DNA from 4 places in the Streptomyces sp. VNUA24 genome. Region 4 is predicted to be linked to each of the others. Evidence: riboswitches for the same ligand, from Rfam matches in the RefSeq annotation. Region 4 holds a riboswitch; each other region holds the start of a gene.
The links. A riboswitch is a leader RNA that binds a small molecule or an ion and turns the genes downstream of it on or off. The one in region 4 is predicted to bind cyclic di-AMP.
Positions count from the first base shown of each region.

Region 1: another riboswitch for cyclic di-AMP. It lies ahead of PYR72_RS19310 (NlpC/P60 family protein); the one in region 4 lies ahead of PYR72_RS10845 (M23 family metallopeptidase).
Region 2: another riboswitch for cyclic di-AMP. It lies ahead of PYR72_RS28930 (transglycosylase family protein); the one in region 4 lies ahead of PYR72_RS10845 (M23 family metallopeptidase).
Region 3: another riboswitch for cyclic di-AMP. It lies ahead of PYR72_RS26235 (M23 family metallopeptidase); the one in region 4 lies ahead of PYR72_RS10845 (M23 family metallopeptidase).

Region 1 is NZ_CP119143.1:4,589,256-4,596,414, reverse strand. It holds gene PYR72_RS19325 (response regulator transcription factor) at 1-818, shown strand, start outside; gene PYR72_RS19320 (NlpC/P60 family protein) at 1,108-2,187, opposite strand; gene PYR72_RS19315 (hypothetical protein) at 2,710-3,063, shown strand; gene PYR72_RS19310 (NlpC/P60 family protein) at 3,106-4,386, opposite strand; cyclic di-AMP (ydaO/yuaA leader) riboswitch at 4,395-4,568, opposite strand; gene pcrA (DNA helicase PcrA) at 4,832-7,159, shown strand, end outside.
Region 2 is NZ_CP119143.1:6,744,020-6,751,178, reverse strand. It holds gene PYR72_RS28930 (transglycosylase family protein) at 172-864, opposite strand; cyclic di-AMP (ydaO/yuaA leader) riboswitch at 869-1,069, opposite strand; gene PYR72_RS28925 (transglycosylase family protein) at 1,252-2,304, opposite strand; gene PYR72_RS28920 (transposase) at 2,536-3,693, opposite strand; gene PYR72_RS28915 (cytochrome P450) at 3,821-5,101, opposite strand; gene PYR72_RS28910 (nucleoside triphosphate pyrophosphohydrolase) at 5,204-6,313, opposite strand; gene PYR72_RS28905 (SurA N-terminal domain-containing protein) at 6,396-7,073, opposite strand.
Region 3 is NZ_CP119143.1:6,117,658-6,124,816, forward strand. It holds gene PYR72_RS26200 (FtsX-like permease family protein) at 1-702, shown strand, start outside; gene cyaB (class IV adenylate cyclase) at 805-1,389, shown strand; tRNA gene PYR72_RS26210 (tRNA-Met) at 1,530-1,603, opposite strand; gene PYR72_RS26215 (dihydrofolate reductase family protein) at 1,702-2,859, opposite strand; gene PYR72_RS26220 (MarR family transcriptional regulator) at 2,909-3,502, shown strand; gene ribA (GTP cyclohydrolase II) at 3,665-4,324, shown strand; gene PYR72_RS26230 (PP2C family protein-serine/threonine phosphatase) at 4,441-5,553, shown strand; cyclic di-AMP (ydaO/yuaA leader) riboswitch at 5,817-5,978, shown strand; gene PYR72_RS26235 (M23 family metallopeptidase) at 5,989-7,050, shown strand.
Region 4 is NZ_CP119143.1:2,589,535-2,596,693, forward strand. It holds gene PYR72_RS10820 (MBL fold metallo-hydrolase) at 1-222, opposite strand, end outside; gene PYR72_RS10825 (Glu/Leu/Phe/Val dehydrogenase dimerization domain-containing protein) at 427-1,608, shown strand; gene PYR72_RS10830 (TetR family transcriptional regulator C-terminal domain-containing protein) at 1,650-2,270, shown strand; gene PYR72_RS10835 (SGNH/GDSL hydrolase family protein) at 2,620-3,405, opposite strand; gene PYR72_RS10840 (DUF6250 domain-containing protein) at 3,596-4,318, opposite strand; gene PYR72_RS10845 (M23 family metallopeptidase) at 4,529-5,536, opposite strand; cyclic di-AMP (ydaO/yuaA leader) riboswitch at 5,541-5,699, opposite strand; gene PYR72_RS10850 (alpha-galactosidase) at 6,003-7,159, opposite strand, start outside.

The DNA of each region.
Region 1 (7,159 bases), 2.0 Mb from region 4:
CGCGGGGCACGGACGCGGCCGAGGGTGTGCCCGGCGAGTCCGGCCGGCCCGACTCGCCCTCCACGACCGCCGCGGTCGCCCCTGTCGGCGATCCGACCGGGCAGTCTGCTGCGGTCGAAAGCGGTGCCGGGGCGGGAGCCGCCGTCTCCGGGGCCGGGCGGCACGTCCGGGTCGTGCTGGTGGACGATCACCGGATGTTCCGTACGGGCGTGCAGGCCGAGATCGGGCAGACGGACCGTACCGGTGTGGAGGTCGTCGGGGAGGCGCCCGACGTCGACCAGGCGGTCTCGGTGATCACCAGTACGCGGCCCGAGGTGGTGCTCCTCGACGTGCATCTGCCCGGCGGCGGAGGCGTCGAAGTCCTGCGCCGCTGTTCCGCGTTGATGGCGGATGCCGAACAACCCGTCCGGTTCCTCGCGCTGTCCGTCTCTGATGCGGCGGAGGACGTGATCGGTGTGATCCGGGGAGGTGCGCGCGGCTATGTCACCAAGACGATCACCGGCTCGGACCTCGTCGACTCCATCTTCCGGGTGCAGGAGGGCGACGCCGTCTTCTCCCCTCGCCTGGCCGGCTTCGTTCTCGACGCCTTCGCCTCCACCGACGCCCCGCCCGTCGACGAGGATCTCGACCGGCTCACGCAGCGCGAACGCGAGGTGCTGCGTCTCATCGCCCGCGGTTACGCGTACAAGGAGATCGCCAAGCAGCTCTACATCTCGGTGAAGACGGTGGAGTCCCATGTCTCCGCCGTGCTGCGGAAGTTGCAGCTCTCCAATCGGCACGAGCTGACGAGATGGGCGACGGCACGACGTCTGGTGTGAGGAGCTGGAGGAGCTGACCGCGGGTGTCGGCGACCGGTGGCGCTGGCGGTGCCGGTGCTTCGGGCGGCGGGGCCGGCGCTCGGGCCTCGGCTTCCGGGAGCCGCCCGGTCCCGTTCACCGGCCCCGGACGGCTTGCCCGCCCAGCCCGGCCCGGGGCCGCCCAGCCCCGGCCCGCCCCGCTGCGCGTGCCTCCCGCCCCGTCTGCCCCGCCTCCTGCCAACCGGACGCGTCCTGGCTGGGGCGCCCGGTCGGCAGGCGAGTGTCCTGACCGAAGGCGTCCGGTCACGGGTCAGGTCACCCGCGTGGCTCCCGCGAAGGGCATCTCGTCGAGTGGGGCCACCCGCACCGGGGCCGAGGGGTTGGGCGCGTGGATCATCTGGCCGTTGCCGATGTAGATGCCGACATGGCTGATGCCGGAGTAGTAGAAGACGAGGTCGCCCGGGCGGAGTTCGGAACGGGAGACACGGCGGCCAGCGTTGATCTGGGAGTAGGTGGTGCGGGGGAGGGAGATGCCCGCGGCGCGGTAGGCCGCCAGGGTGAGACCGGAGCAGTCGAAGGCGTTCGGGCCGGTGGCGCCCCAGACGTAGGGGCTGCCGAGTTTGGAGAAGGCGTAGGAGACGGCCGCGGCGGCGCGGGAGTCGGGGGCGTCGGCGGTGGCGGAGGCCGGGGAGACCGGACCGGTGAGGTCGCGCCGGGGCGAGAGGGAGGAGCGGGAGGCGTGCCCCGTGGTGCCGCCCGAGGTGGCGAACCGTGCCCGGTCCTCCGTGGTGAGCCGGCCGAGCAGCCGCCGTGCGTCGGACAGCTTGGAGGTGACGGTCTTCTTGTGCCGCTTCAGCTCGGTCTGGCGCGTCTTGAGCGTGCCCAGCTCGACCCGGGCGGCGCCGCGCAGGCGTTCGATCTCCAGCAGTTGCTTCCGGACGCTGGCGACATCCGCCGACTGCCGGGTGCCGACCCGCTCGGCGAGGGCGGCGCCGTCCAGGTACCGGTCCGGGTCGGCGGAGAGCGCGAGCTGCCACGCGGGGTCCATGCCCCCGCGCCGGTACTGCGCCGCCGCCAGTGAACCCAGCTGGTCCCGTGCCGAGTTGAGCCGTTCGGTGCGGCGGGCGGCCTGGTCGCGCAGCTCCTCCAGGTTCTCCTGGGCCTTGTCGGCCTTCTCCTTCGCGCCGTTGTACTTCTCGGTGGCGACCTCGGCCTCGAGGAACAGCTTGTTCACTTTGGCCCTGACCTGTTCGGGCGTGAGCTGCGGGTCGGCGTGTCCGGTGCCGTCGAATCCGGTCGCCGTCGCGGCGCCCGCGAGGGCGAAGGTCGCGGCCGTGCGGACCGTATGGCCGCCGAGTGAGCGCTGTCTGGGCTTGCGGTGCGCTGCCACGTGGAGTCCACGTCCTCTCCGTACGACCGCCGTCCGCGGTACGGGCAGCGTCTGCCCGTACGGACCGCCTGGGGGGAGCGGTGGCACGTCCGGCGGCGGCCCGCACAGGGGGAGCGGGACGCCGCCGGACCTTCTCGGCGGTGGTGTCCGACTGCCGCCCCTGGCCGGGCGGCGGTGGGGAGCCGGTCACCTGAGGGAGGACGCTAAACCTGGGCGTGAGGGCCCGGTAACGCGTTGTACGGAAGTGGCGTGCACCGACCGTGAGGTGACCGTATGTGACCGTGATCTCACCCTGGCGCCGCCGCCTTCACGCTGAGCGATGACCGATCCGGTCATTTCGGACCACTCGGCGGCGTGACGGTGCTATGTGGCGCATATATGCAAGATCGAGTTCCGTGCCCCGGCAGTCCCAGAGGCTCCGGAGAACCCGGCAGCCCCAGAGGCTCCGGCAGTCCCAGAGGCCCCGGCGGTCCCGGCGACCCCCGCGCCCGGCCCGGTCGAGGGCTCTCATAGGCTCCGCGCATGGACGTACTCATCCACATCGTCGTCGCGCTCCACATCATCGGCATCGCCTCGCTCCTGGGCGGTTTCCTCACCCAGATGAAGGCCATGGGCCAGGGCACCGCCCGCTTCGTGCCCGCCATGCTCCACGGTGCCCTCACCATGCTCGTCACCGGCGTGCTCCTCGTCGGCCTCAACCAGGCCGACGACCAGCCCGTGAACAACATCAAGATCGGCGTCAAGCTCGCCCTGCTGATCGTGATCCTGGGGCTGGTCTATGTGAAGCGGGACGAGGAGAAGGTGGCGAAGCCGCTGTTCGGCCTGGTGGGGGCGCTGACCGTCGCGAACGTCTTCATCGCGGTGCTCTGGACCTGACGGTCCACGCCTCCCGGCGACCGTGCTTCCCGGCGACCGTGCCTACGCCGGCCGCACCACGCTGTGGACCGAGGACTCGCCGTCGTGGAAGACCGACTCCTCGCGGACGTACGTGCCCGGCTTCGGGGCGTGGATCATCATGCTGTTGCCGATGTAGAGACCGACGTGGCCGACGGTGTCGTGGAAGAGGACGAGGTCGCCCGGCCTGGCGTCGGCGAGGGGGACCGTGGTGCCGGCGGCGGCCTGGTCGTGGGTGGTGCGGGGGAGGTCGACGCCGGCGGCCTTCCAGGCGGCCTGGGTGAGGCCGGAGGGGTCGTAGGACCCGGGGCCGGTGGCGCCCCAGACGTACGGCTTGCCGATCTGCGCGCGGGCGAAGGCGATGGCCTTGGCGGCCTTCGTGGCGTACGCGGAGTCCTCCACCGGGACGGTGGACCCCGGGGTGGTGTCGGTGAACGTCCCCGTGCCGGTCGAGGCGTCCTCCGGGGTTGCCCACGAGCCCCCCTGGCCCGCCTGGGAGTCCTGCCCGTCCTGGGGGCCCTGGGCTTCCCGGGACTCCTGGGGCGCCGTCCGGGCCGCCTGCTGCCGAGCGAGTTCCTCCGCCTCGCGGTCGGCCTCCTCCCGCTCGCGCTGCTCGATCGCGCCGAGCCGGGTCCTCTCCTCGGCGGTGAGGGCGGACAGCAGTTCGCGGGCCCGGGCGAGCTTCGCCTGGACCGTGGCCTTGCGGGCCTTGAGGGTGTTCTGTGTCTCGGTGAGCTGGTCGAGGCTGTCGCTCGCCTCCCCGCGCTGCTCAGCCGCCTCGGCCAGGTCGCTCGCAGACTCGTCGACGGCTGCCTTCTGACGGCCCGTCGGCTGACCCGTCGGCTGACCCGCCGACCGGTCCGCCAGCTGTTCCGTCCGCTGGTTCCGGTCGAGGTAGGCCCGCAGGTCGTCCGCCGCCGACGGGGACGCCTGGTCGGAGGCCGCCGCGCCCGTGCGGTTCTCGGCCGCGGCGGGGGAACCCGGTTCCTCCCGCGTCTCGTTGAGCTTCTCCTGGCGCTTGGTGACGGCTTCGAGGAGGGTCTCGACCTGCCTCTTCGGCCTGGGCGTCTTCTCCCTGGCCGTGTTGTAGATCTCGGTCGTCGAACCGGCCCGGCGGTAGAGGTCGCCGACCTTCTTCTCGACCTCCTCCAGACTCGGCTTGTCGTCGGCGGAGGGCGCAGCCGTGGCCGTGGCCGTGCCCGTCTGGGAGAGCAGCGCCACGGAGGTGAGGGCTGCGGTCGCGAGAGCGGGGGTGCGTATGCCCGCGCGCGTTCCGGCCGGACGCGGCTTGCGGTGCGGCGCCATGGTTCGGCGTCTCCTTCCGTGGTCCGCCTACCGAGTTAGCTGTCGGGTTCGGGCGCATGCTTCGGAAGGTTTGCCCTACGGCCCTTGCCGCGTGCGGCGGTCGGGCCGATTCACCCCGGAGAACGGTGGGTCCCCGGCTCCGGCTGCCCCGATGGGCGCACCGGACTCGGCGGAGGTCGTGCGGCCCGGCGACGTTCGCCGGTTGGGTCGTACGGCCCAGAAGAAAAAGTTAGCCAACTCGTGTGGTCCGTGTGAAGGTTGATGTTCGATATGCCCGATACGTTTTCGTGACCTTAGCCTCTTCCGCGTGACAGGCGGTACGCTCGATCGCTCACCGTCGCACCGCGGTCGCGGTACGTGGCGCGGCGGGGCGGGTGCGCGGCCGGACGCGGACTTCCCGGGGCGGCCTCCCGCTGTCAGTGCGGGCGCCTAGACTCGGAGAGCGATGAGCAGCCTCTTTGACGACAGCTTCCTGGCGGACCTCCAGGCCCCCCGCGGCCACGCGGAGGAGCCCCCGCCGCCGCCCGAGGACGATCACGTACCGGAGTCGCTTCCGGACGATCTGTTCGGCGGGAAGTTCGACGTGCCTCCGGACCGGGACGCGTACTACCGCGACGGCGCCCCCCGCCCCGCGATCGACGCGGCGGCGCTGCTGGAGGGGCTGAACGACAACCAGCGCGCGGCCGTGGTCCACGCGGGCTCGCCCCTGCTCATCGTCGCCGGCGCCGGCTCCGGCAAGACCCGGGTGCTCACCCACCGCATCGCGCACCTGCTCGGCGAGCGGCGGGTCCACCCGGGGCAGATCCTCGCGATCACCTTCACCAACAAGGCCGCCGGCGAGATGAAGGAGCGCGTCGAGCAGCTCGTCGGCCCGCGCGCGAACGCGATGTGGGTCATGACCTTCCACAGCGCGTGCGTCCGGATCCTGCGGCGCGAGTCCAAGAAGCTCGGCTTCACGTCCTCCTTCTCGATCTACGACGCCGCCGACAGCAAGCGCCTGATGGCGCTCGTCTGCCGCGATCTGGACCTCGACCCGAAGCGCTTCCCGCCCAAGTCCTTCAGCGCCAAGATCTCGAACCTGAAGAACGAGCTGATCGACGAGGAGGACTTCGCCGCCCAGGCCACCGACGGCTTCGAGAAGACCCTCGCCCAGGCGTACGCGCTCTACCAGTCCCGCCTCCGCGAGGCGAACGCGCTCGACTTCGACGACCTGATCATGACGACGGTCAATCTGCTGCGCGCCTTCCCGGACGTCGCCGAGCACTATCGCCGCCGCTTCCGGCATGTCCTCGTCGACGAGTACCAGGACACCAACCACGCGCAGTACGCCCTGGTCAGAGAGCTGGTCGGCACCTCCGAGCACCCCGTGGACGTACCCCCCAACGAGTGGGACGTACCGCCCGCCGAGCTCTGCGTGGTGGGTGACGCCGACCAGTCGATCTACGCCTTCCGCGGCGCGACCATCCGCAACATCCTCCAGTTCGAGGAGGACTACCCGGACGCGACGACGATCCTGCTGGAGCAGAACTACCGCTCCACCCAGACCATCCTGAGCGCGGCCAACGCGGTCATCGAGCGCAACGAGTCCCGCCGCCCGAAGAACCTGTGGACCAACGCGGGCGCGGGCGCGCAGATCACCGGCTATGTCGCCGACACCGAGCACGACGAGGCCCAGTTCGTCGCCGACGAGATAGACCGGCTGACGGACGCGGGCGACGCGAAGGCCGGGGACGTCGCGGTCTTCTACCGGACGAACGCCCAGTCCCGTGTCTTCGAAGAGGTGTTCATCCGCGTCGGCCTGCCCTACAAGGTCGTCGGCGGCGTCCGCTTCTACGAGCGCAAGGAGGTCCGGGACGTCCTCGCGTATCTGCGTGTCCTCGCCAACCCGGAGGACTCCGTCCCGCTGCGCCGCATCCTCAACGTGCCCAAGCGCGGCATCGGCGACCGCGCGGAGGCGATGATCGACGCCCTGTCGCAGCGCGAGAAGATCAGCTTCCCGCAGGCGCTCAAGCGTGTCGACGAGGCCTACGGCATGGCGGCCCGGTCGACCAACGCGGTCAAGCGGTTCAACACGCTGATGGACGACCTGCGCACGGTCGTCGAGTCCGGCGCCGGACCCGCGACCATCCTGGAGGCGGTCCTCGAACGGACCGGCTACCTGGCCGAGTTGCAGGCGTCCACCGACCCCCAGGACGAGACCCGCATCGAGAACCTCCAGGAACTCGCCGCCGTCGCCCTGGAGTTCGAGCAGGAGTCCGGGGCCGCGGAAGCCGAGGGCGAGGCGGCGGCCGCGAACCCCGCCGGGCTCCCCGCCTTCCTGGAGCGGGTGGCGCTGGTGGCCGACTCCGACCAGATCCCGGACGAGGAGGAGGACGGCTCGGGCGTCATCACGCTCATGACCCTCCACACCGCCAAGGGCCTGGAGTTCCCGGTCGTCTTCCTCACCGGCATGGAGGACGGCGTCTTCCCGCACATGCGCGCCCTCGGCCAGACCAAGGAACTGGAGGAGGAGCGCCGTCTCGCGTACGTCGGGATCACCCGCGCGCGGGAACGGCTCTACCTCACCCGTTCCTCGCTCCGCAGCGCCTGGGGCCAGCCGTCGTACAACCCGCCGTCCCGCTTCCTGGAGGAGATCCCGGCGACCCATCTGGAGTGGAAGCGCACGGGTGCCTCCACACCGGTGTCCTCCGGACCGGCCTCCGGGATCGCGTCCTCGCTGTCGTCGTCCCGGTCCCGTTCCTCGGCCTCGGGGGCGTCCGGCTTCGCGACCCGC
Region 2 (7,159 bases), 4.2 Mb from region 4:
GGGGACGGCCCTCACGAGGTCTTCACTCTGGAGGACACGGATGTGAGCGGGCTGTGGTTCAGCCGGGGAGCGGCCTGATTTCCGGCCCGGCTGAACCTGCCCTCGCCTGCCCGGCCGTGGGGGCGGCCGTGGGGGCGGCAGGCGTGTGGCGGCCGTCGTGGACGCCGTGGGTCAGCTCAGGTGGAGCTGCTGGCCCGGGTAGATGAAGTCGGCGTCGTCGATGATGTCCTTGTTCAGCTCGAAGAGCTTCTCCCAGCCACCCTTGACGTGCTTCTTCGCGGCGATGCCGCTGAGGGTGTCGCCCTTGACGACCTTGTACTCGCCGTCGCCCTTCTTGACCTTCTTGCCGGTCGGGGTCTTGACGGTGGCGCGCTCGGAGGAGCGGGAGGCGCGGTTGCCCTCGGTGCTCTTCTTGGTGCTCTCCTGCGTGCTCTGCGAGGAGCCGGAGGAGTTCGTGGTGCCGGAGGAGGCGGGGGCGCCGTCGTACGAGGCGCCGGACAGGCCGACACCGCAGACCGGCCAGGCACCCTTGCCCTGGCCCGCGAGGACCTTCTCGGCGATCGCTATCTGCTGGGCCTTGCTCGCCTGGTTGGCGGTGGAGGCGTACTGCGTACCGCCGTAGGCGGCCCAGGTGGAGGCCGAGAACTGCAGGCCGCCGTAGTAGCCGTTGCCGGTGTTGATGGACCAGTTGCCGCCGGACTCGCACTGGGCGACGGCGTCCCACTCGGAGGCGGTGGCGGCCGAGGCGCTGCCGGCGGCCATCAGCGGGGCGGCGACGGCGGCGGCACCGGTGACGCCGACGACGGCGATGGCGCGAGCGGCCTTGGACGGGCGACGGTGCTTGCCCTTGCTGGAGAACAGCATGGAGAGATCCCCTCACCGACGCCTGCGAGGTGAGCTGTCGGGTTCGGGCCGGTTGAGTTGCCCGGCCGCGCACGCTCGCCTCTCGGCTCACGTCGCGCGGCTTCACCCCCAGCCGGTTCCGGTCGTTGCGCCCCCGAAGGGCCGCAACCGCCGGACCCGGCACTTACCTTGGGTCCCCCGCTCCTGCCTACGGCGCTTGACGCGACGACTGTTCCTCACGGCCGATGGCAGGATTCGGCGTGCCGACCGGGAGGGCCCGCTGTGGCGAGCGGTCACGACCGTAAACAGGTGATTGCCCGAATTTCAAAGACGATCAGGGGGTCTGTGATTCATCTCCCACGGAGATCAAAACGGGCAATCAGGGTCGAACCATGACCCGAACTGCCGCTACTTTTCGCCCGTTTCGGCACCGACTTCGAGGGTCTGACCGGGAAGGATGAGGTCCGGGTCGGTTCCGACCGTGCGCTCGTTCTCGGCGTACAGCGACCGCCACCCGCCGTCCAGGCCGAGCGAGTCCACAATGCCGGTCAGACTGTCCCCCACGCGGACGGTGTAGGCGCCCTCGACCGCCTCGCGCGAGGCGCCGCCGTCCCGTGAGGCGTGACGGCCGGAGGAGGTGCCGTCGGCGCGTGAGCCGTCGCCGGACTCCGCGGCGGAGCCGGTGTCCGTGCCGGATCCCTCGTCGGCGCTGGCGCCGCGGTGGCGGCCCGTACCGCTCTCGCCGTCGCCGGAGGCCGCGGAACCGTCGCTCCGGCGCGCGTCGTCCGACGTTCCGCCGCCGGACGTGCGGGAGTCGCCGTCGCCGGAGCCGGTGGAGTCCGCGGAGTCGGAGTCGGAGTCCGTGGTCGCCTTCGCGGAACCGTCGTCCGTGTCCGCGTCCGCGGACGGGGTCGGCGAGGCGGCCCGCTTCCCCGAGCCGTCGCCGGAGTCGGCGTCGTCGGTCGACTTGGCCGAGTCGGCCGAGTCCGGCGAAGCGGAGGAATCCGGCGAACCGGATGTACCGGAACCGCTGCCGGAGTTCGACGAGTCGTCCGCGACGCCGGTGTCCACGTCGGCGGAACCGGAGTCGCCGCCCAGGTTGTGGAGCAGTCCGCAGGTGGACCAGACGCCGACGCCCTGGTCGGCGAGGACCTTCTCGGCCACGGCTATCTGCTGGGAGCGGCTGGCCAGGTCCGCGGTCTTCGCGTACTCGAGGCCGCCGTACTTCTCCCAGTTGGCCTGGGTCAGCTGGAGACCGCCGTAGCGTCCGTTCCCGGTGTCCGCGCTCCAGAAGCCACCGCTCTCGCACTCCGCCACCTGGTCCCAGGTGGTTCCGCTCGCCGCACTCGCGCCGGTGGCGCCGAGGAGCGGGATGGCGATGGCCGACCCGGTCACTCCCGCCGCGACGAGGAGAGCCGGAGCCTGACGGGGGCGACGGTGACGACCGTTCCCGGAGAGCATGCGGTTGCCTTTCACACGACAGCGGTGGCCTGTGCGACGGGCGTGACGACCCCTTCGCACTGACGTGTGAACGTAGCCTTAGACGATCGTTTATAACAAGTCGATGCAGCACAGATCACGTCACCATCTCGGCCGTGAACCATCAGGCTGCCGCATGAGAGTTCACACCGCGTCGCGCTCCCGACTGCCCCCTACGACAGGACGGTCACGGGTCGCATCTCCCGCTGTCGGCTACGCCGGTGACGGGACGGGCATGGTGACGAATGCCCACGCCGAGCGTGCGCGGTTGCGCACGTTGACCCCGGCGACGACATCGGCAGGCCCAGCGAGGCCGCACCGACGACAACGGAAGTGATCCCGGTCGGACCGGTTGGCCCGCTCGGTGTGGCCGCAGCGCGGACAACGCTGCGATGTGTAGGCCGCATCCACCTCCAGGAATGGCACCCCAGCCCGGCGGGCCTTGTAGGCGAGATGCTGCCCGAGCTGGTGGAAAGGCCAGGAGGAGAGCCTGTCCCGCTGGCCGCCGCGTGGCCGTACCCGCTCGCGAATGCCGCCGAGTGCTTCGACAGCGATGCCGCGACCGGTGCGTTGGGCGACGGACACGATCTCCTTACTGATCCGATGGTTCACGTGAGCGGTATGGCGCTTCTCCTTCTGCCTGCAGCAAGCCAGGCGCCGCCGAGCCGATCGGGTGTTCTTCCGCTGCAACTCAGCGCGCTTGCAAGCCTGCCAACGTCGATAGCGAGTCAAGCCGCGCCCTTGATGGTTGGCACCGTCGGAGGTGGTGGCCAGGTTCACGATGCCCCGATCCACCCCGATCCAGTCGACTGGCTCGTAAACGTCCGGCTCGGAAATCTCGCAGGTAGCGATGAGGAACCACTTGCCACCCCGCTGGACCAGGTCGCTCTCACCCTTGCGATGCGCCATGAGCATCTTGAGCTGGTCGGACGAGCAGGCGAAACGGATGCCCTTCATCCGCCCATTCACCGTCCAGATGGACACCGTGCGTGCGTCGCACTGCCAGGACAGGCAGCGGTCGTCGAACGGCTGCGCCGCCTCCGGCCGGAAGACGATCGGGGCGCCGACCGCCTTGCGGTACCGCTTCGAGGCAGATGACCCCACATTGCCAGCCCGCAGATTGGCTTTCAGTGTCGCGTAGGCGTCGACCACCTTCTTCACCACCCGCACCACCGGCTGTGCGGACAACCCGAAGGTTGCTTTCAAATCCGCATACACGTCCCTCTGTAGACCGTTACGGTCCGTCAAGTCCTTGGCAAAGGCGACGGCAGAGGCATAGGTGGCAGCCCGGTTGCAGGCGCTCAGGGTCACGTCCAGCGCCGACGCCTGCTCGGGCGTCGGCAGCAGCTTCACCTGCACCACCAGCTTCATGACATCGGACCGTAGTGCGGCAGCCGCACATACGGCCGCCACTCGACTCACGGCCACCATGACGGGCGAACCTCAGGACAATCGTTCGTTTTCCCTGCTTCTTCTGGCCAGCCCTCCTGATACCGAATCAGCTGAACTCCACTGGCAATGTGCGCAGTCCGCGCATGATGAGCCCGCCGCGCCACCTCAGGTCGATGGGATCCACCGCGAGTCGGAGATCCGGGAGGCGGGTGAGGAGCGTCGCCAGCGCGGTCTGGCCTTCGAGCCGGGCGAGTGGCGCGCCGAGGCAGTAGTGGATGCCGTGGCCGTAGCCGAGGTGCTGGTTGTCACGGCGGGAGAGGTCCAGGGTGTCGGGGTCGTCGAAGCGGGCCGGGTCGCGGTCGGCCGCCGCGAGGACGACGAGGACGGGATCGCCGGGGGCGATGTCCTGCCCGCCGAGGGTGAGGGGCTCGGTCGCGAAGCGCCAGGTGGCGAGTTCGACGGGACCGTCGTAGCGCAGGAGTTCCTCGACGCCTGTTTCGAGCAGTCCGGTCTCCCCGGCGGCGAGGGAGCTCTGCAGCCGGGCACGCTGCCCGGGGTGGGTGAGGAGGGCGTACGTGCCGTTCCCGATGAGGTTGACGGTGGTCTCGAACCCGGCGAACAGCAGGATGAACGCCATCGCCGCCGCCTCGTTCTCGGTGAGGTGCTCACCGTGGTCGGAGGCGCGGATGAGCGCGGAGATGAGGTCCTCGCCGGGGGCGGGGTGGTCGGTGAGCCCTTCCCGCTTGCGGTGGATGAGGTCGGCGAGGTAGCCGCGCATCTTCTTCACCGACCGTGCGACACCGCCCCGCGGACCGCCGCCGTGCCGGATCATCATGCCCGCCCAGTCCCGGAAGTCGTCCTGGTCCTCGCGGGGGACGCCGAGCAGGTCGCAGATCGCGTAGATGGGCAGGGGGAAGGCGAACTCGTGGATGAGGTCGGCCTCCCCCCGGTCCGCGAATCCGTCGATGAGCCGGTCGGTCAGCTCCTGGACCCGGGGGGCGAACTCGGCGACCCGGCGGGGCGTGAACGCCTTCGAGACGAGGCGACGGAGCCTGGTGTGGTCCGGCGGATCGATGTTCAGCAGGTGCGTCATCAGCTCGGCCTTGCGCTCGCCGGGGATACCCGTCTTCCCCTTGGCGTGCGCGGGCTCGGCGTGATGCGCAGGGTTCTTCGACAGCCTCCCGTCGGCGAGGGCCTGCTTCGCGTCGCCGTAGCGGGTGACCAGCCACGCCTCCACACCACTGGGCAGACGGGTCCGGTGGACGGGGGCGTGCTCTCGGAGCCAGGCGTACGCCGGGTAGGGATCGGTGGCGAACTCCCAGGTGAAGAGCTCGGGCGCGCCGGTACCCGTGGGCACGGCGGAGCTGGGTGCGGGCTGGTTGGTCACCCGCCGACGGTATCCGGCGCCGGCGGGGCGGCCTGCCCGTGCCCCGGCTGCCGACGGCGTCGGCGAGCGGTGACCGGCGACCGGCGACCGGCGACCGGCGGTTCAGGTTCCGTCGGTGTCCGTGTCCGTGTCCGTGTGCGTGTCTGCGTCCGCGTCTGCGTCCGTCCGTTCCTCCGCTTCGGGGCGGATGCCCTCCGGTTCCGGGTGGACGCCCTCCGCGACCCGGATCGCGTCCCGGTACGCGCGGGCCGCCGCCCGGAGCGCCGCCTCGGGGTCGATGCCCCGGGACTCGGCGTCGGCGGCAAGGGCGAGGAGTCGGTGGCCGAGGTCGTCGCCGACGGGTATCGGGACGTCGAGGCCGGCGGTGCGGACGCGGGAGGAGAGCTTGGCGGCGAGGGCGAGACCGGGCTGGCCGAGGGGTACGCCGTCGGTGACCGACTCGCGCCGCTTCTCGACGGCCTTGGTGCGCAGCCAGTGCTCCTTGACCTCTTCCGGGGTCGTGGCCGTCGCGTCGCCGAAGACGTGGGGGTGGCGGTGGATGAGCTTGGTGACGATGCCGGCGGCGACGTCGTCGACGGAGAAGGGGGCGTCGGGGTCGTCCTCGGCGATGCGGGCGTGGAAGACGACCTGGAGGAGGACGTCGCCCAGCTCCTCACGGAGCTCGTCCCGGTCGCCCTCCTCGATGGCCTCGACGAGTTCGTACGCCTCCTCGATGCCGTACTTGGCGAGGCCCCGGTGCGTCTGCCGCGAGGACCAGGGGCACTCGGCGCGGATCCGGTCCATGACCTGGACGAGGTCGAGGAGACGGGCGCCGGGGAGGTCGTAGGAGGCGGGCAGCAGCTCCAGGGACGGCATCCGGGCGCGGCCGGAGCCGGCGAGGCGGGCCAGGCCGTCGGTGAGGCGGGGCTCGCCGTCGGCGCCGGCCACCACGACCACCGTGCGGTCGCCGGCGCAGTCGTCCACCAGTTCCTCGGCCGTGGGGGCCGCCCGCTCGACCGTGATCCCCGCCTCGCGGAGGTAGGGGAGCTGGGGATGCGCCGCGTCTGCGCAGAGAACGCGGTCGGCCCCGTGCAGTGCCTGCCAGGCCGGCCAGGAGAGCAGGCCGGGCGCGACACGGTGGCTGGTGGTGAGCAGGACGACCCGGCCGGGGCCGGGGGCCGTGCTCTCGGGGGCCGTGGTGGCGGAGGTGCCGTCGGGGCGGTGTGCGTTCACCCCACGAACGTAACCCACGTCACGGACGGCCCCCGGAGTTGTCCACAGGCGGGCGCCCGGGGCATCGGCGGGGGCCCGGAGGTCACCCCTGCGCCTGCTCCGGCGTCGCCGCCCGGGTGACCTCCTTCAGCCATGGTGTCTTCGCGTCCACCAGCCCGACCCTGCCGGACGACGGGTCGACGCCCCAGCTGCCGTAGCGGGGGTTGAGGTCCACGTCGAGTTCCTTCGACGCCTTGGAGAGCGCCTTCCAGAAGGCGGCGCCGCCCTCCGGGGTGTTGAGGTCGGCTCCGAGGGCGGCGGAGAGCTTCTGGACCTCGACGTCGCTGCGGAGGCTCTCCTCCAGCTGCCCCGGGGCGACGCTGTAGCGCTGCAGGTAGGCCGTCTCCAGGGCCTCGGCCCCGCCGGCCTGCGCTTCCAGGTCGGCCCGGTACTTCTGGACCTCCTTGCGGGTGACGGTCACGCCCGCGTCCTTCAGGGCCTGGTCGAGGACCTTCTCCAGGACCATGCCGTTCAGGGTGTTGCGGGTGAGGGCGCTGCTCTGGGCGACGGCCTGCTGGTACTGGCTGTCGTCCGTGCTGACGGCGCGCTGGGCGGTGCGCACCTCGTTCACCCTGTTCTCCAGCTGCGCGACCGTGATCCGGTCCTGGCCGACGACGGCCGCCGCGCCGGGATGCGCGTCGTTTCCGCAGGCGGTGAGGAGCGGGGCCGCGGCGGCGATCGCTGCGGAGAGGAGGAGCGCGGAGCGACGGCGGCGGTGCAAGTGAGCCTCCCGAGGAGATTGTGCGGCGGTGCACAAGGTCTTGCGGTGATCGATGGTAGGCAGTGGCCCTGCTCTCGGCCAGCCAT
Region 3 (7,159 bases), 3.5 Mb from region 4:
ACCACCCAGGTCATCAGACTGCGGGTCACCACGCTCTACGACCCCGCCTGGCAGGCCGACGGTCCCGACGTCGCCTACCTCGCGGAGGACACGGCCGCGCTGCTGGCCGCGGCGCGCGCCGGACAGACTCCGGACACCTTCCGCGCGCACGAGGGCGCGCAGTCCGCCGTCGTACGGGTCGGGCATCAGAGGCAGGTGGCCGCCGTCACCAAGTCGCTCCAGGCGGACGGGTTCTCGGCGTCGCCCGTGTCCGATCGTGTGCGTGACCTGCCCGGGCTGTTCGGGGTGGCGGACCTCGCGATGCGGGCGGGGGTGCTGGTGCTGGCGATCGGCGCCGTCGGGCTCGGGTCGGTACGCGCGGCGGACAGTACGCGGGCCCGGCTCGGGCAGTTCGCCGTTCTGCGGATTCTCGGGTCCGGGCGCTCGGAGCTCCGCAGGATCCTGCTCGGTGAGGCCGTCCTCTCGGGCGGGGTGGCCGGTGTCGTGGGCGTCCTCGCCGGTACGGGCGTGTCCGTGGCGCTGGCCGGTCCGCTCAGCGACCTCCTCGGGCTGCCCATCTCCCGCACGGACGCCCTGCCGGGTCCGGCCTGGGCCGCCGCCGCGCTGCTGCTGCCCGCCGTGGGCCTGGCCACCGGCACCCTCCTCGGCAGCCGTGACGTCCTGCGCCGTGACCCCTACCTCACGGCACGGGCCCACGGCTGAGGCGCGGACACCCGCTCCTCCTTCCTCGGGGACAGCCGGCAGGGGACAGTGGCACGACGGGGGCCGAGGGGGAGCGCGGTCGGCGAAGGAGAGGAACGGCTCGTGATCGAGGCGGAGTTGAAGGTCCGGGTCCGTGCGCCGGAGGTGGTCGCGCGGGTGCTCGGTGGGTGGGGTGAGGGCAGGGTCGAGACGTATCTGGACACGTACTACGACCTGCCGGACGGCAGCCTGCGCGGGCGGGACGAGGAGCTGCGGCTGCGGCTCCTGGCCGACCACGGCACGGGGGAGCGGCGGACCCTGCTCACCTTCAAGGCGGCGGCCGTGGACGAGGCGTCCGGTTCGAAACCCGAGTACGAGACGCGGGTCGAGGACTCGCAGGTCGCGCACGCCATCCTGCGGCACCTCGGCTATGTGCCGGCGATCGTGTTCGAGAAGCACTGCCGCAGCCACGCCTTCGAGGCGTACGGCCGGCGGATGCTCGCCACCCTGGTGCGGGTCCCCGAGCTGGACGGCACGTTCCTGGAGGTCGAGAGCCTGGTTCAGGAGGAGGACGAGGTCGCCGGGGCCCTCGACGACATCCGCGCGGTCCTTCGCGACCTGGGCATCGCACCCGAGGACCTCACCCGCGAGTCGTACACCGACGCGGTGGCGGCGGTCCGCGGCGCTCAGCCCCGGAGGAGCGGGTGAGGGCAGTCGTACACAAACACCTGGGGCGTACAGAAACACCTGGGGCGTACAGAAACACCTGGGGCGTACACAAACACCTGGGGCGTACACAAACACCTGGGGCCGGAATCCTTGATCGGATTCCGGCCCCAAGTCTTCAGTAGCGGGGACAGGATTTGAACCTGCGACCTCTGGGTTATGAGCCCAGCGAGCTACCGAGCTGCTCCACCCCGCGTCGTTGAAACCAGTGTACGCCATCCGCGGGACCCCGAGCACACGCATTGATGTGGGGGCGGGAGGGCGACGGCGGAGACGGTGCCGAGGGGGCGGGGCTCAGCCGGTCAGGTGGCGGTTGGGTGCCTGTGCCCGCTCCTCGAAGTCCCCGATCAGCACGACCACCGCCCCCTCCGCCGCCAGCACCGCGTTCCCGGCCGCCGCGTCCTCGACGAACGTGTCCGGCTCGCGCCAGGCCGTGACGACCCGGCGGATGCCCGCGTCGAGGACGAGCCGGGCGCAGGGCGCGGGGCGGGAGGCGCGGCGGGCGCACGGTTCCAGGCTGCTGTAGACCGTGGCGGAGGCCAGGCGCGGGTCGGCGGGGTCGATCTTGGCGAGGGCGGCCTCCTCGGCGTGGACCACGGGGTCGCCGCCCTCGCGGGAGTGGCCGCGTGCCAGTTCCGTACCGTCCTCGGCGACCACCACGGCCCCCACGCTGAACGCGGTCCGCGAGGGCGGGCACGCGGCGGCCAGTTCGCAGGCCAGATCCAGCCAGTGGCGGTCGGCGGGGGAGACGTCCCGTCCGGTGCCGGGGACGCTGGGGGCGTAGCGGATGAGGACGATGTCGCCGACCGGCCGGGTCTCCAGCAGGCGGAGCCGGCTCCTCGGCCCCCCGGGGTACGCGCCCGTCCCGAAGAGCCGGGGCGCGTCCGCCTCCCCCACGAACACCGGTGCCACGGCCAGTTGGATCTCGTCCGCCAGGTCCTGCCGGAGCAGCTGGGTGTGCACGAGGCCGCCGCCCTCCACCATGAGGCGCCGCACGCCGCACACGTCCGCGAGGTGGTCCAGGACGGCCGTCCACTCCAGTTCGGGGCCGACGGAGACCACGGTCACGCCGTCCGGTCCCGTCGGCAGGCCCAGCCCGCGCAGCCGGTCGGCGCCCTTGTCCGTCGTGTACACGGCTTTCTCGCCGCCGGTGTGCCAGAACCGTGCCGCCGGGTCGAGATCGCCGGACGCGCTGACCGTCACCTTCAGCGGGTACTCGGGCAGCCCGGCGGCGACACGGGCCGCGCGCCGCTCGGGGGAGTTGACCAGCAGCCGGGGGTTGTCGGTGCGCAGGGTGCCGGCGCCGATCAGGATGGCGTCGACGGAGGCGCGCACCTCGTCGACCCGGTCGAAGTCGGCCGGGCTCGACAGCAGCAGCCGCTCGGGTCCGGTGTCGTCCAGGAAGCCGTCCAGGGAGACGGCGGCGGACAACAGGACGTAGGGCTGGGGCATGGGACGCGCTCCCTTGGTTCAAGTTTTAAACAATACCTACACTGTACGTATGACGACCCGCTGGCTCACCCCCGACGAACAGCGTGCCTGGCGCGCCTACGTGGCCGCGAGTTCCCTTCTGGAGGACGCGCTCGACCGCCAGCTCCAGCAGGAGGCCGGCCTGCCGCACCTCTACTACTCCATGCTGTCCGCGCTCTCCGAGACGCCGGAGCGCCGCATGCGGATGACCGAACTCGCCGAGCGCCTGAAGATCACGCGCAGCCGGCTGACGTACGTCGTGACCAGGCTGGAGAAGGACGGCCTGGTGCGGCGCGAGGACTGCCCGTGGGACAGGCGCGGCAGCGTGGCCGTGCTCACCGACGAGGGCATGACCCTGCTGGAGCGCACGGCGCCGGGGCATGTCGAGACGGTGCGCAGGGCCGTCTTCGACCATCTCGCCCCCGAGCAGATCAGCCAGTTCGAGGAGATCTGCGGGGCCATCGCGGCAGCGATCCAGGGCGGCAGCCCCCTCGCGGCCCCCGGCTCGGACGACCTCCCGTGGCGCCGCCGCGCATGCCCGTCGAGCCAGCAGGGGCAGCAGGGCGAGCCGGGCGGGTCGGGCGAGCGGGACCCGGGCGGGTCGGGCGAGCGGGACCGCGCCTGAGGGGCGTGCGGCACCGGCGCATGGCCTCGCGGCGCATGACGGGAATGTGACGTACCCCCAAATCAGTTGCTTGAAATTTGAAGCACGGGTTAGAGTCACTCCGAGCGTTGTGCTTCAAAACTGAAGCACAACGACACCCCGCACCAGGACCGGAGAACCCGCATGCCCGACATTCCCGCTGCCACCCCGCGTGCCCGCGTCCGGGTGCCGCTGCGTTTCCAGGACGGTTACGCCGTCGACGCCGAACTGGTCACCTTCCACGGCCTGGTCGACGGCCAGGAGCACCTGGCGATCGTCCTCGGGGACCCCGCCCCCGGCACGGACCCCCTGGTCCGGCTGCACTCCGAGTGCCTGACCGGCGACGTCTTCGGTTCCGCACGCTGCGACTGCGGTCCGCAGCTGCGCGAGGCGGTGGAGCGGATCGCCGAACGCGGTGGCGTCCTCCTCTACCTCCGCCAGGAGGGCCGGGGCATCGGCCTCTACAACAAGCTCGACGCGTACGCCCTCCAGGACCAGGGGCTCGACACCTACGAGGCCAACGCGGCCCTCGGTCTGCCCGAGGACGCCCGCGACTACACGGCGGCGGCCCAGATGCTGGGTGCCCTCGGCATCGACGAGCTGGACCTGCTCTCGAACAACCCCGACAAGGCGCAGCAGCTCCGCGACCTCGGCGTGGGCGTCCGTCACCGCGTCCCCACCGGTGTCTTCACCACCGCCCACAACGTCCGCTACCTGCGCGCGAAGGTCCTCCAGACCCAGCACACGCTCCCCCTGCCGGAGCTGACGGGACTGACGGGACTGGCAGGAGTGACGGCGGGCTGACCCCGGCGAGGGTCGCTCCCCTGCCCTCCGTCAGAAGGGCCCTAGCCCACTCGGCCCCGCCGACTGGCCCCGCGCCCCGCCCACGGAAACCCTGTTTCCGTGGGCACGGAGAACGGATGGCGGGTGTGAGGGAGCCGGTCGGGCGGCGGTTCTCGTTCCTCCGTACGCTCACACGCGCCGTCCCGGCCCTGCTGATCACCGTCGGACTCTTCTACGACCACTTCACCCCGCGTGAGTTCACGGCGGTCCCCTTCTTCACCGCCGCGCCCCTGGTGGCGGCCCCGCTCTTCTCGCTGCACGGCACGGTGATCACCGGGATCGTCTCGATCTCCGGGGTCAGCGCCGTGCGCGGCTACTACGGCGACACGGGGCAGGTGGACGCGATCACCGAGATCGCCACGGTGGTCACCGTCGCCGTACTGGCCGTACTGATCAACCGTCTCGTCCGCCGCAGCGACGCCCGGCTCGCCACCGCCCGGGAGATCGCCGAGGCGGCGCAGCGGGCCGTCCTGCCGGTGCCGCAGGAGCGGATCGGCGGGCTGGAGATCGCCGCGCGGTACGAGGCCGCGCAGGCGGGGGCGTCGATCGGGGGCGATCTGTACGCGGTGCAGGACTCGCCCCACGGCGTACGGCTGATCGTGGGCGACGTGCGCGGCAAGGGGCTCGGCGCGGTGTCGGCGGTGGCGGTGCTGATCGGCGCGTTCCGGGAGGCGGCCGAGCAGGAGTCGACGCTCGAAGCGGTCGCCCAACGGCTGGAGCGGGCGCTGGCCCGGGAGGCGACCAGGCGGGAGGCCGCGCTGCGGGACGCGGCGGTGGAGTACGAGGGGTTCGTGACGGCCGTGCTGGCGGAGTTCCCGCACGGGGCCGGGCGCGCCCGGATCGTCAACCGGGGGCATCCCTCCCCCCTCCTGCTGCTCGCCGACGGCACCCTGTGCTCCCTGGACGCGCCGCGGCCGGCCCTCCCGCTGGGCATGGAGGACCTGGGCGCCTGGCCCGACCGCGCGGAGGAGGCCGGGTTTCCGCGGGGGGCCACGCTCCTGTTCCACACGGACGGGCTCTCGGAGGCGCGGGACGCGTGCGGTGTCTTCTACGATCCGATCGAACGTCTGTCCGGGCGGGTCTTCTCCGCGCCGCGCTCCCTGGTGACGACCCTGGCGGACGAGGTGCGCCGGCACACGGGGGACGGTACGACGGACGACATGGCCCTGCTGGCGGTCCGCCGGCCGTGACCGCGGGCGGGTGCGGGGCCGGTGACCGCCTCTATATCACCCAGCGTGGCTGTTCGACCGTTCTCCGTAGACGTGCTGATGTCCCGTCAGAACTTTTGTTACTCCTGAGGCAAGTCAACTCGCCCGTTTTAAACCCCTCATGACCCGTAAAGTCCAGCAGAGGGGCCGGAACGATCATTCAGAACAGCTTGGAATGGAGTACTCACGTCTATTAACGTTCGATAACGCAGCGCGGTCGTCCCAGCCGTCACAAGAGACGGCTCCGTGCTCACGCGCCGAATCCCGCAAGGGAACCGGGGAACCACCACCCTGGGGTGAATCGCACGGAGACCGTCGTGGCAGTCCGCACGACCGGTTTACGCGCGTAGGAGACCTTCCTGCTCCGAACCCGTCAGCTAACCCGGTAGGCGAGGAGGAAGGAAGGAGTACGCCCACGTGGCGTCGAACCGGTCCGCGACCGAAGCCCCAGTCGTGCCGAGCCAACGCGAAGGCGAGAGCCGGACGTTCGGCTACGGCAGCTACAACAGCGACAACGAGGGCCCCTGGCAGGAGTGGAATCCCAGCGAGGACACCCTGCGCCCCGCTCGCGGCCGGCACCGTGTCGCCAAGAAGACCGGTGTACTCGCCCGTGGCGGTCTCGGCCGCAGCTCCACCGTCCTCGGCGTCGGTGTCATAGCCGCCGTCAGCGGCGCCGGCATGGCCAGCGCGCAGTCCGGCAAGGCCCCGGTGTCCATCTCGATGCCCGACATGCCGAACGTCGGCTCGGTCTTCGAGGACGAGGCCGAGGAGCCGGAGCCCGAGGCGTCCAGGACGCCGCTCAGCAGCGCCGGCCTGACCCCCGCCGAGGCCCAGCAGGGCACCGCGGACGCCGGTGAGGCCCTGCGCGCCCGCATCATCGCCCAGGCCGAGTCCCAGCAGGACGCCTTCGACAAGGCCGCCGCCGAGGCCGCCCAGACCGCCGCCGCGGACAAGGCCGCCGAGCTGGCCGCCCAGGAGAAGAAGGAAGCCGAGGCCAAGGAGGCCGCCGCCAAGAAGAAGGCGGCGGAGGAGGCCGCGGCGAAGAAGGAGGCCGAGCGTCTGGCCTCCCTCGCCACGCAGTTCACGCTGCCCACCTCCTCCTACACCCTCACCTCCACCTTCGGCCAGGCCGGCCCCTACTGGTCCTCCGGCTACCACACCGGCCTCGACTTCGCCGCCCCGACCGGCACCCTGATCAAGGCCGTCGGCAGCGGCACGATCACCCAGGCCGGCTACGAGGGCTCCTACGGCTACAAGACCGTCCTCACCCTCGATGACGGCACCGAGATCTGGTACGCCCACCAGTCCTCCATCGGCGTCAGCGTCGGCCAGAAGGTCGCCACCGGCGACGTCATCGGCCGCGTGGGCGCCACCGGCAACGTGACCGGCGCCCACCTCCACATGGAGGTCCACACCGGCGGCTCGGCCAACGGCATCGACCCGGCGGCGTGGCTGCGCAGCAAGGGCCTGACCCCGTAGAGCGGTCGGACGACGAACGACGACGCCGCGTGGGTCCGTGAGGACCGCGCGGCGTTCGTCGTCCCCGGGACCGGCCTCCGCTCGGACGCCTCGCTCCCACGGCTTCACG
Region 4 (7,159 bases):
CCGCACCCGCTCGTCCTTGCGGAACCAGCTTTTCGCCATCTCCGCGGCGGCGCCGCCGGAGGGACGGATCTGGGCGCCCTCGGGATTCACGAAGACCCCGTTCGCGAAGTGCGGGGATCTGCGGATCCGCTCCATCCGGGCACCGCTCGGGTCCGCGCCGAAGGCCGCGGGCCGCGCTGCGCGCAGCCCCGAGCTGAGAGAACGGGATCCGGAACCGGACACGGCACCTCCTGGTGAATTCGCTCAGGCATCCCATTATGGGCTGCCTCGGTGGCAACGCCGGGTCCGACCCGAACCCGCGCGGTGCAATACTGACCAACTATTCAGTAGCTCGTTTTGTTCCCGCCGCCCGCATTCTTCGCCCGTTCCTCCGCCCCGTTCCTCCGCCCCGTTCCTCCGCCCCGCCGGGCCGACCCGAGGAGTCCCATGACCACGCCCCCGTTCGTGTCCCTGACCTGGACCGACGACGTCACGGGCCGACAGGGCTTCCTCGTGGTGGACCGGCTGGTACGCGGGGTCTCCAGCGGAGGTCTGCGGATGCGGCCGGGCTGCACCCTCGACGAGGTCGCCGGGCTCGCCCGTGGCATGACCGTGAAGGAGGCGTTGCACTACGACCCCGCGAGCCGCTACGTCCCGCTCGGCGGCGCCAAGGGCGGCATCGACTACGACCCCCGGGACCCGGGGGCGTACGGCGTCCTGGTCCGCTACCTGCGGGCGATGCGCCCGTACATCGAGCACTTCTGGACCACCGGTGAGGATCTCGGGCTCACCCAGGACCTCATGGACCGCGCGGCGGCGGAGGCGGGTCTCGTGTCGACGATCCAGGCGGTCTACCCCCTCCTCGACGACGAGAGCGCCGCCCGGCGGCGCCTCGCGGACGCGTTCGCGGTCCAGGTGGACGGCATCGGCCTCGACGAGCTGGTCGGCGGGTGCGGTGTCGCCGAGTCCGTGCTCACGGCCCTGGACAGGGCCGCCGCGCCGTACGCCGGGACGCGGGTCGCGGTACAGGGCCTGGGCACCATGGGCGGGGCCACCGCCCGCTTCCTCGCCCGCGCCGGGCTCACGGTCGTCGCCGTGGCCGACATCAAGGGCACCCTCACGAACCCGGCGGGCCTGGACGTCGAGGCGCTGCTCGCGGCCCGCGACCCGTACGGCACGGTCGACCGTTCGGCGCTGCGGCCCGAGGACCGGGAGGCGCCGGCCGACGCCTGGCTCGCCGCGGAGGCCGACGTCCTGGTCCCCGCGGCCGTCTCCTACGCGATCGACGCCGCCAACGAGCACCGGGTGACCGCCCGGCTGATCGTCGAGGCGGCCAACATGCCCGTCCTGCCGGCGGCCGAGGAGGCGCTCGCCCGCCGGGGGGTCACCGTCCTGCCCGACGTAGTGGTCAACTCCGGGACGAACGCCTGGTGGTGGTGGACCCTCTTCGGCGACGTCGGACCCACCGCGGACGAGGCGTTCGCCCACGTCCGCCGCTCCATGCGCGCCCTCGTCGACCTGATGCTCACCCGGGCCGGGGCCGACGGCACGACCCCCCGCGCCGCGGCCCACGCCATCGCCGCCGACCGGGTACCGGCCATCACGGAGAGATTCGGTCGGCACCGCTGAGCGGGGCCGCGGCGGTCCGCGGGCCTGGGTAGGGTTGCCGTGTGGGCAGGGTGCGGTTGAGTGTGGCCGAGCGGCGCGCGGAGCTGCTCCGGGCCGCCGTCGGGCAGATCGAGGAGCGGGGCGTCGCGGCGGTGCGGATCGCCGACGTGGCCGCCGTCCTCGGGGTGAGCAACGCCCTGGTGCTGTACCACTTCTCGACCAAGGAAAGACTGGTGGCCGAGGCCTTCCGGTACGCCGCCGAGGACGACCTCGCCCATCTCCGCAAGCTGCTGGGCCGGCGCACCACGGCGCTGCGCCGGCTCCGTGCGGCCGTCCGCTGGTACGCGCCCACCGGTCAGGCCAAGGGCTGGCGGCTGTGGATCGAGGGCTGGGCTGCCGCCGTGCGCGATCCCGCCCTGCGCGAGGTCACCCGAGAACTGGACACCCGCTGGAAGGCCGCCCTCACCGAGGTGATCGAGGCGGGCGTGGCCGCCGAGGAGTTCCGCTGCCCGGACCCCTCGGCGACGGCCCTGCGCCTCACCGCCCTCCTGGACGGCCTGGCCGTCCAGCTGACGGCCTACGGCGGCACCGTCTCCCGCACCCGGGCCCAGGAATGGGCCGACGAGGCCCTGGCCCACGAGCTGGGCCTGACCCGAGCATCCCTGACAGCAGCAACCCGCTGACCCCACCCCTTCAGGGACGCGGGGAACCGCGCGAACAACCACGACGAGCCGGAACCCCGCCCACCCCCGCCGGACGCCCCCGCCCCTTCAGGGGCGCGAGGAACTGCGCGAGCAACCACAACGAGCCGGAACCCCGCCCACCGACCCACACCCCACCACGACCAGCCCAGCCCAGCCCACCCCTGCCGAACGCCCCCACCCCATCAGGGGCGCGAGGAACTGCGCGAGCAACCACAACGAGCCGGAACCCCGCCCACCGACCCGCACGCCCCCCCAACCCCACGCGCCTCACCTCAGCGGCGCACCCCCGGCCCACTTCGAATTCGCCGAACCGCCGGAGGCACCCCGCTCAGGCCACCGCCCCGATCCGCACCCTGATGTCGTCCGGCGACAGGTGCCCCTTCGCCGAGACGTGGTCGCCGGAGGACTCTCCCCGCAGCCGCCGTCCGATCCACGGCACGAGGTACTCCCGCGCCCACTGGATGTTGTCCCGCCGCATCTCCAGCGTGCCGCGCGGCGGCAGCGGGGGCCACGGCTGGTCCGGGTCGGCGGGGATGTCGACGCCGAGCACCTGCCCGGCCCGCAGGGCGACCCGCGTGTGCCCCTCCGGGGACAGGTGCAGGCGGTCGAGGTCCCAGGCCCGCCGGTCCTGCACCGTCTTCAGGGCCCACAGGTCCAGCACCGGACACCCGTACCGGTCGGCGATGGCCCGCACATGCAGGTTGTACGTGGCGATCTTGCCGCGCAGATGCTTCAGCACGGGCACGTCACGGGTGTCGAACCCGGTGGTCACCATGACCGTGCCGACCGCCGACGTGAGCCTGGCCACCGCGCGCTCGAACCGCTCGGCGACCTCGTCGGGGTCGGTACCCGGCCGGATGATGTCGTTGCCGCCCGCGCAGAAGGAGATCAGATCCGGCGCGAGTTCCAGTGCCCTCGGCACCTGGTCCGCCACGATCTGGTCGAGGAGCTTTCCCCGCACGGCCAGGTTGGAGTAGTCGAAGTCGCCCTCGGGCACCCGGTCCGCGAGGAGTACGGCGAACCGGTCGGCCCAGCCGACGAACCGCCCGTCGGGCCCGGGGTCGCCGACGCCCTCGGTGAAGCTGTCCCCCAGCGCCACGTACGACCCGATCATCGTTCTGCTGTCATTCGAATCGTCTGCCACATCGGCCCATGATTCACCTTCACATGTGACCTACGCGACCGTAATAAGGGCTTGACGACCGGTGAGATAGACCACGCGTCAAGTGTTGGTCAACCCGGAATACCGCAGGCCGGGGCGGCGGCACCGCGCCCGCCCCGAGCCCGCTCCCCCTTGCCGCCCCTCAAGGGCGACCGCGCAACCTCCACACCCGGAAGTCCTCGATCCGGAAATGGCTCCAGGTGGTACGGAAGGCGAAGTGTCCCTCGGTGTACGGCGCGGGATCCACGTAGTCGAACACCAGCCGGCCGTTGTTCCACCACTGCACCTTCGACCCGTCGGACACGATCCGCACATGGTGCGGCGCGTTGGCGACGAGCAGCGGCTCGGTGTAGTCGTGGATCAGCGGCCGCACCCCGGGCTCACCGACGTACCGGCGCAGGCGGGTCGTCGTGTTCGTGTTGGCGCCGTACCCGACGTAGTACGTCTTCAGATGGTCGTACTCGGCGAGCGCGCCCGCGCGCGGGGTGGCGAACAGATCGCCCGGCGAGCGCACGTCGACGGCGTTCCAGAAGTTGTTGAGGTCGGAGACCCGGTCGTTGGCCCCGCCCGCCGAGACCGGCGTGGCCGTGTACTCGACGGCGTACGGCCCTTCCAGCCGCCGCCGGAACCAGACCGTGGCCCCGGCCGGCACGTCGACCTCCAGCACACCGCGCGAGGCCGTGACCTCCCCGCCCCGCTCCAACTCCACCGCCCAGCACCCGAGTCCGTGCCGGAAGTCGTCGGCGGCGATCAGCCGGCCCCGGCGCCCGGGCGCGCGCGTGTGCGCGGTCGCCGGTCCGGCCGGGCCGAGTGCCGCGAGGGCCGCGCCGGCTGCGAGAACCCCGAAAGCTCTGCGGGTGGTCATGACACTCCTGTCCGTCGACGACGCGCCACGGGACATGGGCTTCCCCGAGTAGAAAGCGCTTACGGAGATCACTGTGTCCTCCCGGTCACCCCCTGTCGAGGCTTCCACCGGCCATGCCACGCAACCGCAACACGCCCCCGCGCCGGGGGACGTCGAAGGCCGGCCCCGGCGGAGCGGGACCGGCCTTCGACGTCAACGGGGAGCGGGGCCTCAGACGCTGACGCCCTTCGAGCGGAGGTAGGCCAGCGGGTCGAGGTCCGAGCCGTAGGAGGGAGTGGTGCGGATCTCGAAGTGCAGGTGCGGGCCGGTGACGTTGCCGGTCGCGCCCGAGAGACCGATCTGCTGACCGCCGCTCACGGACTGCCCCGCGGAGACGGAGATCGAGGAGAGGTGGGCGTACTGGGCGTAGTAGCCGTCGGCCAGCTTGATGACGACCTGGTTGCCGTACGCGCCGCCCCAGCCGGCGGAGACGACGGTGCCCGCGCCCACGGCCTTGAGGGCGGTGCCGGTCGGGGCCACGAAGTCGACGCCCGTGTGGTAGCCGCTGGACCACATGCTGCCGGCGGTCTTGTACGCGGTGCCCACGGTGGCGCCCTGGATGGGCAGGCTGAAGCCGGAGCCGTTGGCCGAGGAGGACTGGCCGTTCGACGTGGAGGCCGACGCCTGGGTGTCCTTGGACTCCTTCTTCGAGGGGCCGGAGGACTTGGGCGACTGCGACGACTCGGACGGCTCGACGGCCTTCGACGACCGGGACAGCTGCGGCTTCGAGGACTGGGACGTACCGCCCGCTCCCTGCCCGCCGATGGACAGCTTCAGACCCGGGTGGATCAGCGACGGGTCGGAGCCGATCGCGGCGCGGTTGTCCGAGTAGAGGCGTTTCCAGCCTCCCTCGACGTCCTGCTCGTCCGCGATCTTCGCCAGGTAGTCGCCGACCTTCACCGAGTAGGTTCTGGCCGTCTTCTTGGCGGCGGTCCGCTCGGCCTGAGCGGTCTTCTCGGCCTGCGCGATCCGGGCGCCCGCCTCGGCCGCGGCCTGCTCGCCGGTGAGGGTGGTGGTCTTCTCGGAGACACCGGACACGGCGGCCGCCGGGGTGGCGGCCTGGGCGCCGGCGGCTCCGATCAGCGGCAGTGCGAGCGCGGCGCCACCGGTCCCGGCGGCGGCGATGGAGCGGGTGAGACGCTGGGACTTGGGACGGCGGTGCTTACCCTTCGCGGGCATGGCGAATTCCTCTCCGGCGCCTGCGAGGTGAGCTGTCGGGTGCGGACTGGAGATGTCCGGCCGTGCTCGCGCACGGCTTGACCCCTAGCTTGTTCCGGAGACCGGAACAGGCGGTGATTCCTGTGGGTCCCCCGCTCCTGCCGTGGATCGGTTCGGTGTGCGGCTCCGGTCGGCGGCAGGATTGGGCGTCCGTCCGGATTGACGCCGAACGTAAGCGACTTGTGGCCACAGAGACAACCATTGGGACTTCTTGTGCGTCTTCCTACCTGATCCTTACATCAATCAACCCTCACGCTCCGTAAAAGACGGGTCGTGCCCCTTTCCCAACCGCCCTGGAATCGTGCGCGAATTACGTGCACATGGCGACAGCGGAACGTCACGAATATGACGCTGCTCACGCCCCTACGTGCCAGTAGGCTTTATTCCAGGGCTTGTTGGAATCAAGGCTGCATTTCGGACGGATCGCTCAAGTCCGACGCAAGCGGATAACCTTCGCATCGAAATCGCCGCGCAGTCCCGTCGATAGCCCGTGGTGCAACAGCACGGCCCCTCGGTGCACTTCGCCCGTTTCGCGGCACTCGTACGTTTCTGTCGGGTCCAGGCCGCGCAGCCGGAGCGGGGCGGGCGGCTCGCCGTAGTGCTGGGCCTGGAGCCACGCCAGGACCACCACCTCGTCGCCGTGGACGTACTGCACGGCGCTCAGCCCACCCGTCGGCGGCCGCAGCCGGTACAGATCACCGCGCTGCACGACGGGCCGGATCTGCTTGTACAGCTCGACCCACTCCCCGGCCTCGGCCAGCTCCTCCTCCGTCCACTCGGTGAGGTCGCCGCCCACCCCGAGCACACCCGCCATGGCACTGACGAAGCGGAACCGCAGGGAGCTGACGCGACCGTTGAGCTGGTTGTTCGGGCTGTCGGTGACCCAGGCGGCCATGGTCCGGGCCGGGTGGATCTGGCTGAAGCCGTGCTGGATGGCGAGCCGGTCGAGCGGGTCGGTGTTGTCCGACGTCCAGACCTGGTCGGTCCGGGCCATCACCCCGAGGTCGATGCGGCCGCCGCCTCCGGAGCACGACTCGAACGCCACCCCCGGGTGCGCGGCCCGCAGCCGGTCCAGCAGGGCGTAGTAGGCGTGCACGTGCTCGACCCACAGCTTCTGCGGATACGACTCGCCCGGCCAGCCGGCATCCGTGAAGCAGCGGTTGAAGTCCCACTTCACATAGTCGATCGGCGCACCGGACAGCAGCGCGTCCAGTTTCTCCCAGAGGTATTCCTGGACGTCCTCGCGCGCGAGGTTGAGGACGAGCTGATTACGCAGCTCCGTCCTCTTTCGTCCTGTTTGGAACTGGGCCCATTCGGGATGCGCCCGGTACAGCTCGCTGTCCGGGTTGACCATTTCGGGCTCGACCCAGATACCGAACTGCATACCGAGGGCGTGCACTTCGTCGGCCAGGGGCTTGAGACCCTGCGGGAAGCGGTCCGGATTGGGCGTCCAGTCGCCGAGGCCGGCCCGGTCGCTCGTCCGCGCCCCGAACCAGCCGTCGTCCACGACGAACAGCTCGACCCCGATGGCCGCCGCGCGCCGCGCGAGCGCGCCCTGCTGCTCCTCGGAGATGTCGAACTCGG